4 regions of the Diaphorobacter ruginosibacter genome follow, and region 1 is predicted to be linked to each of the others. Evidence: predicted binding sites of a transcription regulator. Region 1 holds the regulator's gene; each other region holds the start of a gene.

Region 1 (3,195 bases):
TTCCTCCGCGGCTTCGAGGGCCTTCTCGAGCTCCACGTTCACGGTGCCATTGCCGGTAGCGGCCACGATCACGCCATCGACGCCCTGCTCGACCAGCGCCTTCACCAGGGCGCCAGTCACGCCTGCATGGCTCATCACGATCTCGACACTGGGCCACAGGTCGGCCTCGGGGAGGGTGCGTACCAGCTCGCCGGGAGCCGCGTCATGCGGGCGCTCGGGAGGCAGGTTGCGCGCCCAGCGCACGCGGCGCTCCTCGATGAAACCCAGCGGTCCGAGATCGCCCGATGAAAACGCATGGAGCCGCAGCGGATGGATCTTGCTGACCTCGCGCGCGCCATGGATCTCGCCTGCGGCAACGCACAACACGCCGCTGGCCGTGGGCTCCATCGCGACGACGGCGGCATCCAGCAGGTTCTGCGGGCCATCGGGCGCCATGGCCGTGGCGGGCCGCATCGCACTGCACAGCACCAGCGGCTTCACAGGCCTCAGCACCTGCTGAAGAAACCACGCGGTCTCCTCCAGCGTATCGGTGCCATGGGTGACCACGACGCCCTGCACGTCCGGATCGGCCAGGTGCTGCGCGCAGTGCCGCGCAAGCCGGAGCCACACGTCGTGCGTCATGTCCTTGCTGTCCAGCTGGGCGACCTGCTCGGCCACCAGTCCGCCGGTGGCAACGTCCCGCAGTGCTGGAACCGCATCGATCAGGTCAGCCACACCGATCTGCGCGGCGGTGTAGCCCGTATTGGCTCCTGCGACCGAAGAAGTGCCCGCTATCGTCCCGCCCGTTCCCAGCAGTACGATTTTTTTTGCAACAACCACTTGCGTCTCCTTAAAAACTGTTCAAAAATACAGGCACTGGTTTTTTACACAGTACATTTTCCCAACCGACTGTATTGGATGGATCGCACCATGTCCGACAGCCCCAAGCTCACCGCCCGTCAGCAACAGATTCTGGATCTCATCCAGAACGCCATTTCGCGCACCGGCGCGCCGCCCACCCGTGCCGAGATCGCCGCGGAACTGGGCTTCAAGTCCGCCAATGCAGCGGAGGAGCATCTGCAGGCATTGGCACGCAAGGGCGTGATCGAGCTGGTCAGCGGTACCTCGCGCGGCATCCGCCTGCGCTCCGAGACCGTGCGCAACATCAATGCCGCACGTGGTTCCCAGTTCGGTTCGCAATTCAACCTGCCGATTCCAGGCCTGTCCCAGCTCGTGCTGCCGCTCATCGGCCGCGTCGCTGCGGGCTCACCCATTCTCGCCCAAGAACACGTCGACCAAAGCTACATGGTCGAGGGCAGCCTGTTCGCACGCAAGCCCGATTACCTGCTCAAGGTGCGCGGCATGTCCATGCGTGACGCCGGCATCATGGACGGTGACCTGCTGGCCGTGCAGGCCACCACCGATGTGCGCAATGGCCAGATCGTCGTCGCGCGCCTGGGCGAAGAGGTCACCGTCAAGCGCCTGCGGCGTGCAGGCAGCCAGATTGAGTTGCTGCCCGAGAACCCCGACTATCCGATCATCACCGTTCAGCCTGGTGAGCCGTTCGAGATCGAGGGTCTTGCGGTCGGACTGATCCGCAACACCATGCTCATGTAGCCTTTCCCAGCGCCTTTCGCAGGTGGCGGGCGTCTGACGGAGTGTGTTTTCCGTCAACCCTGCGGCAGCGCGCTTTCCGTGTATCTGGCAATCCTGCCTGTGTTCAACCTTTCATGACCACGTGCGTCATGCCGGAGTACCCACATGCGTTCTGCCCTCATCGAACTCACCGCCCTCGCCCAGCCATTCAGCCGCGCCGCACACTGGCTCGCCCGGCATGCCGGCAACGACAGCGTCGTCGTGACCCGCACCGACATCGACCTGTCGGAGCTGAAGCTGCTGGTACGCCCTCGCCTGGGCAAGGTGCGCAGACTGGCCACCAGCGCATCCAACAGCGATCGCATGGCTGACACGCCGGTGCAGGCCAGCCTGCAACTGGCCATCCACAATCCATCGCTGACAACAACAGATTCAGCGCAGCAGCTGCCTTCCCGGCCCGCACTGCGCGTGGTCGTCAAGCCCGATGCATCCGGCACGGGCCGCATGGTGATCTCGGGCCGCATGGCCGATGTCTGTGCGGAACTTGATCGCCTGGCGCGCCAGGAGCGCCTGGGCCGCCACATGCAGCCCTGCGCCTGACCAGCGCCCGAATATCCGCCGGCCTGTGGCACATGACCCGTTGCTGTTGGCCGGCCACACCCCATCAAGCCAGTGAACGAAAGGTTCTGCTGCACATTGCGTGCGAGGAATCTGGTTCACTGGCTTTTCCTGCTGCGGTGTTTCTACAATCGACGGAGCTTCCCTTCACTGGAAAGAGCACTCCGCCATGCCACATGAATCCCGTCTGCAGCGCAGCCTGCGCGAGTTGATCGAGCAACGACGCACTGCGGCGCTTGCCACTTGGTCGCCAGGAGAAGGCGAATGCGAAGACCGTGCACCGCTGGTGTCCATGGTGCCGTTTGCCTGGTGCGCCGAATATGGCTGCATCGTCCTGCACGTAAGCGCCCTTGCAGTCCACACGCAGGCCATGGAGTTGCATCCGGCCGTATCCCTGCTCTTTTGCGCCCCGGAGGTCGAGGGCGAAGGTGTGCATGCGCTCGAACGCGTCAGCCTGCAGGGCGTGGCCTCCACCCCGCCCAGGGAAAGCGCACTCTGGAGCGCCCTGCGCACCTGCTACATGCAGCGCTTCCCCGAGGCGGAGTTCATGGGTGAGCTGCCGGACTTCCGTTTCGTGTGCATCACGCCATCCCGCGCACGGCACGTGGCCGGGTTCGGTGCTGCGCGCGACGTGGATGGGAATGATTTTGTCGCTGCGATGAATGCCACGCCGCAGTGAGCATGAAGGACTCACGCGTCCGGCTCGCCCCCCGCGACATGCGCAGCCACGCCTGCAAACGCCGGATCGGCATGCCCTGCAACACAGCCGCTCACATAGTCCTGCCACATCTGGCCCTGCTGCTCGACCTGGGCAGAGAGGAATCGCTCAAGCATCGGCGCGGCCTCCGAACAGCGCTCATAGGCATAGGGATCGGATCGAAGGCAAGCCGACTTCAGCTGCAGCCAGGCGGCCTCCCGCGTGACCCTGTAGCCCTGCAGGCGCTGCCACTGATGCAGCAACTCGTGCGCGAAGACCCCTGCGACGGCAGGATGGCCGAGCCT
Region 2 (3,195 bases), 600 kb from region 1:
ACTGCGGTGCGGGCAGAAGCCACGCGGGCCACAGCGCCGCACGGGAATCGGCGTCGGCATGCGCCTGCCTCAGGCCGCCCGTGTGCAGCGCGTGGCTGGCAGACTGCCAGACCTGCATGTGCTCTGGCCGATGGTCTGGCTGCCCTTTTGGCACGCGCAAGCAATCCGCGCCCAGGCGCGCACTCACGCGCTCCACGAACTGGCTCCACGATTCTCCGTCCCGGGCATCGGGCGAACGGGGCAGCAGGCTGTCATTCTGCGGCTTGACCGGTTGCACCTCCACCGTCTTCAGCGCGATGCGGTTCACAGGTGCCGCCAGCCTTTCATGCGCCATATGCTCGCCCAGCAGCCTGCTCAGGTGCGACAGTTCCTGCAGCGGCTCCGCCGTGCGCAGCGACATCTCGCCCCATGGCGGCACATCGATTCCATCGAGCCGGCGCAGGTCATGCCGCCAGCGCACCTGCAGTCGCAGCACGCCCAGATGCCGGGCGCGCAGCCAGCCTTGCAGCATGGCCAGCAGATGCCCGGCCGCATGCAGCAGTTCGGCGGACGATGCCGCGATGTAGGGCAGTTCCAGATCCACGTCGAAGTGCTCGGGCAGCGCGATCCATGAAAGCGGACAAGCGCGCTCCCCCCACAGCTGATCGAGTGCCAGCAGGCTCTGCGCCCCCAGCCGGCGAGCCACTCCCGAGCGCGGCAGCGCGCGCACATCACCCAGGTTGCGGCACCCCAGGTTGTTCAGGGTGACCAGATGGGGCCTGAGCGCCGTCAGCGTGCTGATCGGCAACCCCTCCGGAACCTGCCTGGGCCGTGCCTCTCCCTGCTGCTTGAGCCGCAGCAGCGCAAGCGCCTGCAGGGCCGTCGGGCCTTCTGCCCAGCAACTGCGCGGCTCAACGATTTCCTCCTGCCCGCATGCAGGTGCGGACGGCGCATGATCCAGCAGCAGGCGCCGCAGCGCCGCCCGCCCGCCCCACAGGCGCTCGGCGCTGTGCACGTCGAGCAGCAATGCCTCGTCCAGCACCGCCACCTGGGGCGTGAACTGCAGCGCCCACCAGCAATGCGCCTCGATCGCCGCGGCCGGCAGGATGGCCAGTTGTTCATCGGCGAGCGGCAAACGCCATGCCATCCAATGCATGGGACACCTCCCGGGACGGGTTGCGGAACGGATCGCGAAGTGCACCGAGCAGCGCTTGCGCGTCGGCCTGTGCCCGCTGCTTGCGCCATGCCTGCGCCGTCAGCTCGCACAACAGCCGCTCATGCAGCAAAGGCAGCGTCACCGGCATCGCCTGTGAAGGACCGCGCCGCTTGACCACATGCACCTGCAGGCTCTTGCCATGCACCTTCAGCCACAGGCGCAGCGGTGCAGGCGACGATTGCACCCTGGCCTCCTGCGGCCGGAACACCCAGAGCAATTGCCTCTGCTGCGCCGCCAGCAACTGCAGGCGGCGCAGCGCCTGGGACTGCGCATGCGGCAGCCAGGCCAGCACGGCAGCGACATCGCGGCAGCGCAGGGCCTGCTCGCTCACCCAGACACCTGCGGCGTCAGGCATGCCCCTGCGCGAAGCAGGTCCCGTCGCATCCGGATGGACACAGCACAGGCGCTGCGCCGGAACGCCGGACATCTCGGCAAAGGGCGTGAATATCTGCAGCGGCGGCGCCACCAGCACCACACGCTGAAGAGGCTGGACGGACAGCAGCCGCGACAGCGCCCCCGCAACCAGGCTCCACTCGGGATGCAGCAGCCCAGGCAGCAGAATCTCCGACATTCCGCCCACCGGCCAGCCGCCTCCGGGCAACTCGGCATCCAGGCCCTCATTCCCCGACGGCATGACCTTGAGCGCTTCCTCGTCGTTGGCCGATTGCCACTCCCGCCCGCTCCACACCCCCAGGCGCGACAGGCTGGCAGGTTCGATTCCTGCAAGCCTGTGCGCTCCGGCGGCAGCGGCAAAAGGGGAAGAACTGGCGGCAATCATCTGGCGATGCAGGTTGAATTAATACTGTATAAATATACAGTAATTTATAAAACGCATGCAGGAAATGCCACAGGCACGGCATGGCGATCAGCCGGCCGCCGCTTCTATACACTTGGCTGGATGACCCTGATGATTCGTCCTGAAGTTCCGGCAGACCACGCGGCCATCTGCGCCGTGACCGAGGCTGCCTTTCTCGAAGCCCCCCACACGAGCCACACCGAACAGTTCATCGTTGCCGCCCTGCGTGAGGCGGGCGCCCTCGCGATATCCCTTGTCGCCGAAGCAGACGGAGCGGTGGCCGGACATGTCGCCGTTTCGCCCGTCACCATCGCCGATGGCACGCAAGGCTGGTTCGGCCTGGGCCCGGTGTCCGTCACCCCTCGGCTGCAGGGACAGGGCATCGGTTCACAACTCGTGCACCGGGCACTCGACATGCTCAAGGAACAAGGCGCATCCGGCTGCGTGGTTCTGGGGGATCCCTCGTACTACCAGCGGTTCGGTTTCAGGAATGAGCCGGGCCTGGTGCTGCCAGGCATCCCTCCCGAGTACTTCATGGCGATCTCGCTGGGCGGCCCGCTGCCAGGCGGCGTGGTGGCCTATCACCCGGCATTCGAGGCGACGTGTTGAATGGTTTGCGGGGGAGAAGCCTGAGCCTTAGTTCTCCATCCGTTTCAATATCAGCGAGGCATTCACCCCGCCAAACCCGAACCCGTTGAGCATGGCATGCTCCATCGACTGAGCCCGTGGCGACCCGGCGATCAGATCCAGCCCCTCGGCCAGTGGATCGGGGTTCTCCAGATTGAGCACAGGAGGCGCGATCTGGTCCCGCAAGGCCAGCACCGTGAAGATCGCTGCGGCGCCGCCGGCTGCGCCCAGCATATGGCCCAAAGCGGACTTGGTGGCGGTGATGGATGGCCCCTGCCCCGCACCGAATACCTGCCGGATGGCGGCCAACTCGCCCCGGTCGCCCACGGGAGTGGACGTCGCGTGGGCATTCAGGTGCTGGATATCGCCGGGCTGCAGCCTGGCCTGGCGCAATGCCATGCGCATGGAGCGTGCTGCACCGGAGCCATCGTCCGGCCCCGAAGTCACGTGATAGGCATCCGCTGAAGTGCCATAGCCCACGACCTCCGCGAGCGGCCTGGCGCCGCGCGCCAGTGCATGGTCGAGAGACTCCAGCACCAGCAGCCCCGCGCCTTCGGCCATGACAAAACCGCTGCGG
Region 3 (3,195 bases), 2.1 Mb from region 1:
GCCTCGAGTTCCTTGCGCGAGTGCTCGCGCTGGGCCAGCAATTTCAGCGCGCGGCCCTTGAGCGACAATTTGGCGAATCCCATGGGCTGACAACCAATCCGGCAATAAAGCAAAAAGGGGCCGTCCAGCCAGGGTGGCTGTGCGGCCCGTGAAGTCGAAAATGATTCGACAATTGCAAAGAAAACTGTTGAAAGTGGCGCAGCGCGAGCGGATCAGGCTTCGCCGTCGTCCTCGGCCTCGTCGCCGCCCGCGCCAGGCGCCGCGGCCACGGCAGTCACGCCGATCAGCGGGATGTTCAGCGACTCGCGCACCTTGTTCTCGATCTCGATGGCGAGGTCGCGGTTCTCGCGCAGGAATTCGCGCGAGTTGTCGCGGCCCTGGCCGATCTTCTCGCCGTTGTAGGCATACCAGGCACCGCTCTTCTCGATGATGCGCGCGTTCACGCCCATGTCGATGATTTCGCCCTCGCGCGAGATGCCTTCGCCGAACAGGATGTCGAACTCGGCCGTCTTGAACGGAGGCGAGACCTTGTTCTTCACGACCTTCACCTTGGTCTCGTTGCCGATGGCCTCGTCGCCCTTCTTGATGGTTCCAGTGCGGCGGATGTCGAGACGCACGGAGGCGTAGAACTTCAGCGCATTGCCGCCGGTGGTGGTCTCGGGCGAACCGAACATCACGCCGATCTTCATGCGGATCTGATTGATGAAGATGACCATGCAATTGGTCTTCTTGATGGTTGCGGTGAGCTTGCGCAGTGCCTGGCTCATCAGGCGGGCCTGCAGGCCGGGCAGGGCGTCGCCCATCTCGCCTTCGATTTCTGCCTTGGGCGTGAGCGCGGCGACCGAGTCGACGACGATCAGGTCCACCGCGCCGGAGCGCACCAGTGAATCGACAATCTCGAGCGCCTGCTCGCCGGTGTCGGGCTGGCTGATCAGCATGTCGCTGAGGTTCACGCCAAGCTTTTGCGCATAGGAGGTGTCGAGCGCATGTTCCGCATCGATGAACGCGCAGGTGCCGCCCTGCTTCTGCATTTCGGCAATGACCTGCAGCGTGAGCGTGGTCTTGCCCGAGCTTTCGGGACCGTAGATCTCGACCACACGGCCGCGGGGCAGGCCGCCCACGCCCAGCGCAACGTCAAGGCCCAGCGAACCGGTGGAGACGACCTGGATGTCCTCGATCTTCTCGCCTTCGCCCAGGCGCATGATGGTGCCCTTGCCGAACTGCTTTTCGATCTGTGCCAGGGCGGCTTGCAGCGCCTTGGCCTTTTCGCTGGTGTCTACGGTGCTCTTCACAGTGGTGTCCATGGATGGGGTCCTCTTGCTTGTTGCCATTGCGCTTTCCGTTTGAATCTGAGAATAACTGTATTTAATAACAGTCTGTATGCTTGAGCAGTAGTTTATGCCGGGATACTTTTCCGTCAAAGGTGTTTTTAGTCAGTTTGCCTGACAATATGCCATCCACGGCACAACGCAAGGAATACGCCCATGTCCGACAACCTGCACCCGGCAGCTCCCGCCTCCGATGCCTGGCGTGAAACCCATCTGGGCCGGTTGCTCGGACATGCCATGCGCCGCTTCGACGAGCGCGTCTACCAGCTCATGGCGCACGACGTGGAGGTGCCGCTGGCGCTCTCGAACCTGGCGGCACGCGAGCAGGTCAGCGCAGCCCATATCCACATCACGCGGCACCTGTCGCTGGCGGGCGATCGCGTGACGGACCTGGCGCAGTCCGCAGGCATGACCAAGCAGGCGATGGCCAGCCTGGTCGACCAATGCGAGGCCTGGGGGCTGGTGACCAAGGCGTCCGACCCGCACGACGCGCGCGCCCGTATCGTGCGTTTCACGGAGACGGGGCTGGCATGGCTCAAGGCGTTTGAGATGGCGGTGGCGCAGGCGGAAGCCGAGTTTCGGGAGGCCGTGGGCGAGGATGTCGCGACGGTGGTGGCGCTGGGCCTCGAGGCCTACGCGGGAGCGGACTGAAATCGGGTGTGCAGTGCGGCCGCATGCTCCATGTGGTGCACGAAGTGGGAGAGCTCCGGGGGCGTGGCCTGGCCATCCTTGGCCTGATCGTCCCAGCGGCGTAGCGCAATGGCCTCCTGCGCGAAAGGTCGGGCGGCAAATTCCCGGGCCTGATCCTGCGTGAAGACACCGCCTTGCAGCGACAGGCTGCGCACGGAATCGGCCGAGAGCGACGCGAGATAACCGGACTCGCGCGCACAGAGGTAACGCTTGGCCTCGACGTGCATGCGGATGGGCGCCAGCGTGGCCTCGCCGAACAGCCCACGCAGGAACGGAATGCAGAGGTATTGGTGCAGGTCGTCGACGCCCTCGATGGTGGGTGAGCCCTGCATGCCGTGCAGCAGGTGGCCCAGGTCGTGGAGCAGGGCGGCGGTGATCAGGTCGCTGCCGGCGCCGGACTGTTCTGCGAAGTGGGCGGTCTGGAGAGCATGTTCCAACTGGGTGACCGGCTCGCCGTCGTATCGGGCGTGGCCCCGGGTTTCGAACAGGTGGACGATATCGGCAATGTTCAGGCCCACAAAGGCGCTCCTTGCACGGGACGCACAGCACCGGAAGGAAAACTGTCTATCTGATGCATGAATCCGAAGTGCGGCCAAGATCGCTTGATTTGAATCAAAACAGTATCCATCAATGAGCAAATAACAATGTTTAACCGTATTGGTGGAACGATTGTGACGGTTTCGTAACTTTTAACTTACACGTGTGTTTATTTGATTTAAATTGATAACACATGTGCCGCCCCGGGTGGGTCAGGCCATGCCATCGCCTGCCGCGCACCCCCGGGCCCTGCGCATCCGGGCGTGCCTCTGCCATGTGCTCGCCGCTGCGCAGCCAGTTTCAGAAATCTCAGGAGTCGTCTTGTCTATTCCCCATTACCGCCCTTGGCGCCGTTGCGCCGAGCTGTCGGAGCCTTGCATGAAGAATGCGGGCCAGCAGCCCCCACCGTTGTCCTCCGCTGGAAGCTCCCGCTGGAAGCTGGCCGCATTTCTTGCGGCCGGGCTGTCCCCCTTGTGGGCACAGGCTGCAACAAACTATGACGTGCTGGTCAATCAGGACGTCTTTCTGGAGCAGACGGGCACCAGCGGCAACACAGTCGATAACGGCCCTGCCGGCGGACAGTTCATTCTGCGGACCAAGGTCAAGATCAATGGGGGCAGCGGGACGTTGAGCAACGTGA
Region 4 (3,195 bases), 1.1 Mb from region 1:
CTGGCTCCCAAGGCGCTTGCGCGGTTTGACAGTGCGTCCCAGCAAGTGGGCAAACGCTTCGTGCGGCTGGTGGTCCCCTATGCGGTGGCGCTGATCGTTGCGGTGCTGCTGTCCGACCTGGTGCGGTCGCTCATGGACCATCCCTCCGTTCCGGGGGAGCCCAGCATCCCTCAACTGATCGCCAATGCCTTCCTGATCCAGGACATCGTAGGCGAGGAGGCGCTTTCCGCCGGCGTCTGGTACGTGGCCATCGATTTCCAGCTCTTCGTGATGGCGGTGCTCCTGTTTGGAGCGATGCGCAGCTTCCGCTTCTCCGACCGGGTCCGCGCCCGCGTCACGCAGGTGCTGGTGGCCGCGGGGGTGTGCGGCTCGCTGCTGTATGCCAACCTCCATGCGGACTGGGATATGTGGGGCATCTATTTCTTCGGCGCCTACGGCCTCGGCATGCTGGCCTACTGGGGGTCGCGCTCAAGGCATTGGGCGACGTGGTTCGTGCTGATCGGTGTGATCGGTTGCGCCGCGCTCTGGGTGGAGTTCCGCGGCCGCATCGCGCTGGCCATGACCTCCGCCCTGGTGCTCATGCTGGTGATGCGTCCCGCGCGCGAGGACGGCACCACGCATGCACAACTGCTGCTGGGGCGGTTGGCCAGACCCATCGAGCCGATCCTTGAACCGCTCACCTCGCGCCTGCAGAAGCTCGGCCAGATGTCCTACTCGGTATTCCTGATCCACTTCTCGATCTGCCTGCTGGTCAATGCCGTCGTGTCGGCCTGGGTGCCCGAGGTTCCGGTGCTGCATCTGCTGGGCATGTGCGTGGCCTTCGTGCTGTCCGTGCTGGCCGGCCGCGTTCTCTACCTCAGGGTGGAGCAGCACGTGCCGACCTGGCTGACGGCATTGCGCTGGCAGCTCAGCCTCATCGGAGCGGGCGGCGGCGTGCTGCTTGCAGGCCAGTTCATCCATTGATTTCTTCCGCGTGGGGGCAGGGCCTATGGCTTGCTGAATACCGGAATGACGACATCTGGCTTTTGACAAAAAAACCGCAGCGAGCGTGAAGCTCCTGCGGTTTTTTTGCGGGCGTGGAGCTCCGGGTCAGCGGTGCAGTTCTCCTGCGCTTTCCGGCTGGTACACGATCTGCTCCACGCGCACGGTCATCGGCTTGCCGCCGAGGCCGGGCCATGCCAGCTCGTCGCCTACCGACAGGCCCAGCAGTGCGCTGCCCACGGGGGCGAAGATCGAGATCTTGTCGGCGCTGCCGTCCATGTCGCGCGGGTAGACGAGATTGAGGACAAACTCCTTCCCGGTTTCCACGATGGCGAACTTGACCGTGGAATTCATGGTGACGACGGTGGGAGGCATCTCCTCCGGCGCGACGATGTCGGCGCGGTCGAGTTCTGCCTGAAGTTCCGCCTTGCCCGGAAACGCGCTGGCCGGGATCGCGGCCAGCAGCGCTTCGATGCGATCGACGTCGAGCGATGAGAGCGTGATGGGCGGCTTGGCTTGGGCCATGGAGGGAATTCCTTTCTTTCTAACTAACGCTGGGATCGCGAAAAGCTGATCACTGTATAGGCTTCGGTTCCCATGAGCCAATATCGCGGCCAATGTCGCACGCAGGCGCATGGACACCACTGGCAAAGCTTGCCTTTTCCCGCGCGTTGCCGATTTTCTGCAGCTTTTTCCAGCCGCCGCCCGAAGAAGCCATGCTGGCGCGAGGGCCCCTGCTTGACGTCACTGGTTGAATAAATTACTGTATAAATAAACAGTAATTCATGCCATGAACTCAGGTCGCAATCCCGGCTCCAGTATCGGCCCCGGCACCAACACCCCCCGGCCGCCCGTGAAAGGCCGCGGCATTGCCACGCAGGTGGTGCACCGCTTCAGCCCGCAGCGGCGCGACGGGTTTTCCCAGGATGAGGACATCTGGTGGAGCGCCGTGGACGAGGAGGGGCTTCCCGCTCCCGTGCGCACGCAGGTCACGTTCGAGCAGGCCCGGTCGGCGCTCTGCGGCAATGATTCGCCCGACATCTTCTTCGAGCAGTCGGTCAACCCCTACCGTGGCTGCGAGCATGGCTGTGTCTACTGCTATGCACGGCCCACGCACAGCTATCTCAATCTCTCGCCCGGCCTGGACTTCGAGACCCGCATCATCGCCAAGCGCAACATTGCGGAGGTGTTGCGCGAGGAACTGTCCTCTCCCTCCCATCGGCCGTCCATCGTCAACATCGGCTCCGCGACGGACTGTTACCAGCCCGTGGAGCGCGAGCTGGGCCTCACGCGATCCGTGATCGAGGTGATGCGCGATGCGCGGCACCCGTTCTCGCTCATCACCAAGTCGAGCGGAGTGGAGCGCGACCTGGACCTGCTGTCCGAGCTTGCGGGCCACCGCCTCGTGGCCGCCTATGTCACGGTCACCACGCTCGATGCGCAACTGGCCCGCATACTGGAGCCGCGGGCCGCTGCGCCCCATCGCAGGCTGCGCACCATCCGCGCACTGGCGGACGCTGGCGTGAGGGTCGGGGTGAGCGTGGCGCCGCAGATTCCGTTCATCACGGAAGACATGGAGCAGGTGCTTGCCGCCGCGCGCGATGCGGGGGCAACGTCGGCGTTCTATACGGTGATCAGGCTGCCGTGGGAGCTCAACGGCATCATGCGCGAATGGCTCGAGCAGCATTACCCGGATCGTGCGGCCCGGGTGCTGGCGCGCATCCAGGACCTGCATGGGGTGGATGCCGCCAAGCGGCTGGCCGGAGTCAGCTATGACAGCAGCTATGTCGCCCGCATGAAGGGATCGGGCGTATGGGCGGACATGCTGCGGCAGCGCTTTCACAAGGCGTGTGAAAGACTGGGGTTCCATCGCGAGCGGAGCGAACTGGATCTCACGCAGTACAGGCCCGCCCTGGCAAAAGGCCAGGGCGTGCTGTTCTGAGCTGGCGCGTCGCAATGCACTCCGGGGTTAGGCGCTCAACTGCGCTGCGTGGTGTTTCAGATGGTCTTCGATGAAGGTCTGAATGAAGTAGTAGCCATGGTCGTAGCCCGGCTGCATGCGCAGGTTGAGCGGCTGCCCCACCTTCGCGCAGGCGGCTTCCAGGGCTTCGGGCAGCAACTGCTTTTCCATCAGGAACTTGTCGGCCATGCCCTGGTCGACGAGGATGCCGCCGGGGTAGGGCGCGTTTTTCTGTTCACCCATCAGCAATGTGG

Evidence for each region. Region 1 encodes LexA, which represses DNA repair genes until DNA is damaged. Its sites were predicted from a motif close to ACTGTATNNNNATACAGT; they were not measured.
Region 2: a site for LexA is predicted at 1,997-2,014, ahead of imuA (translesion DNA synthesis-associated protein ImuA). Genes of this name have one in related genera too.
Region 3: a site for LexA is predicted at 1,359-1,376, ahead of recA (recombinase RecA). Genes of this name have one in related genera too.
Region 4: a site for LexA is predicted at 1,744-1,761, ahead of H9K76_RS07245 (PA0069 family radical SAM protein). Genes of this name have one in related genera too.

Annotation. Positions count from the first base shown of each region.
Region 1 covers NZ_CP060714.1:2,704,266-2,707,460, forward strand. Annotated here, with positions in the region: gene H9K76_RS12195 (asparaginase) at 1-819, opposite strand, end outside; gene lexA (transcriptional repressor LexA) at 910-1,596, shown strand; gene H9K76_RS12205 (hypothetical protein) at 1,741-2,175, shown strand; gene H9K76_RS12210 (HugZ family pyridoxamine 5'-phosphate oxidase) at 2,363-2,872, shown strand; gene H9K76_RS12215 (hypothetical protein) at 2,884-3,195, opposite strand, start outside.
Region 2 covers NZ_CP060714.1:2,099,611-2,102,805, reverse strand. Annotated here, with positions in the region: gene H9K76_RS09600 (DNA polymerase Y subunit UmuC family protein) at 1-1,126, opposite strand, end outside; gene imuA (translesion DNA synthesis-associated protein ImuA) at 1,098-1,973, opposite strand; gene H9K76_RS09590 (GNAT family N-acetyltransferase) at 2,094-2,600, shown strand; gene fabF (beta-ketoacyl-ACP synthase II) at 2,628-3,195, opposite strand, start outside.
Region 3 covers NZ_CP060714.1:4,823,295-4,826,489, forward strand. Annotated here, with positions in the region: gene recX (recombination regulator RecX) at 1-83, opposite strand, end outside; gene recA (recombinase RecA) at 213-1,304, opposite strand; gene H9K76_RS21700 (MarR family winged helix-turn-helix transcriptional regulator) at 1,485-1,979, shown strand; gene H9K76_RS21705 (phosphonate degradation HD-domain oxygenase) at 1,961-2,536, opposite strand; gene H9K76_RS21710 (DUF11 domain-containing protein) at 2,934-3,195, shown strand, end outside.
Region 4 covers NZ_CP060714.1:1,592,748-1,595,942, forward strand. Annotated here, with positions in the region: gene H9K76_RS07235 (acyltransferase family protein) at 1-963, shown strand, start outside; gene rnk (nucleoside diphosphate kinase regulator) at 1,090-1,506, opposite strand; gene H9K76_RS07245 (PA0069 family radical SAM protein) at 1,772-2,923, shown strand; gene fghA (S-formylglutathione hydrolase) at 2,951-3,195, opposite strand, start outside.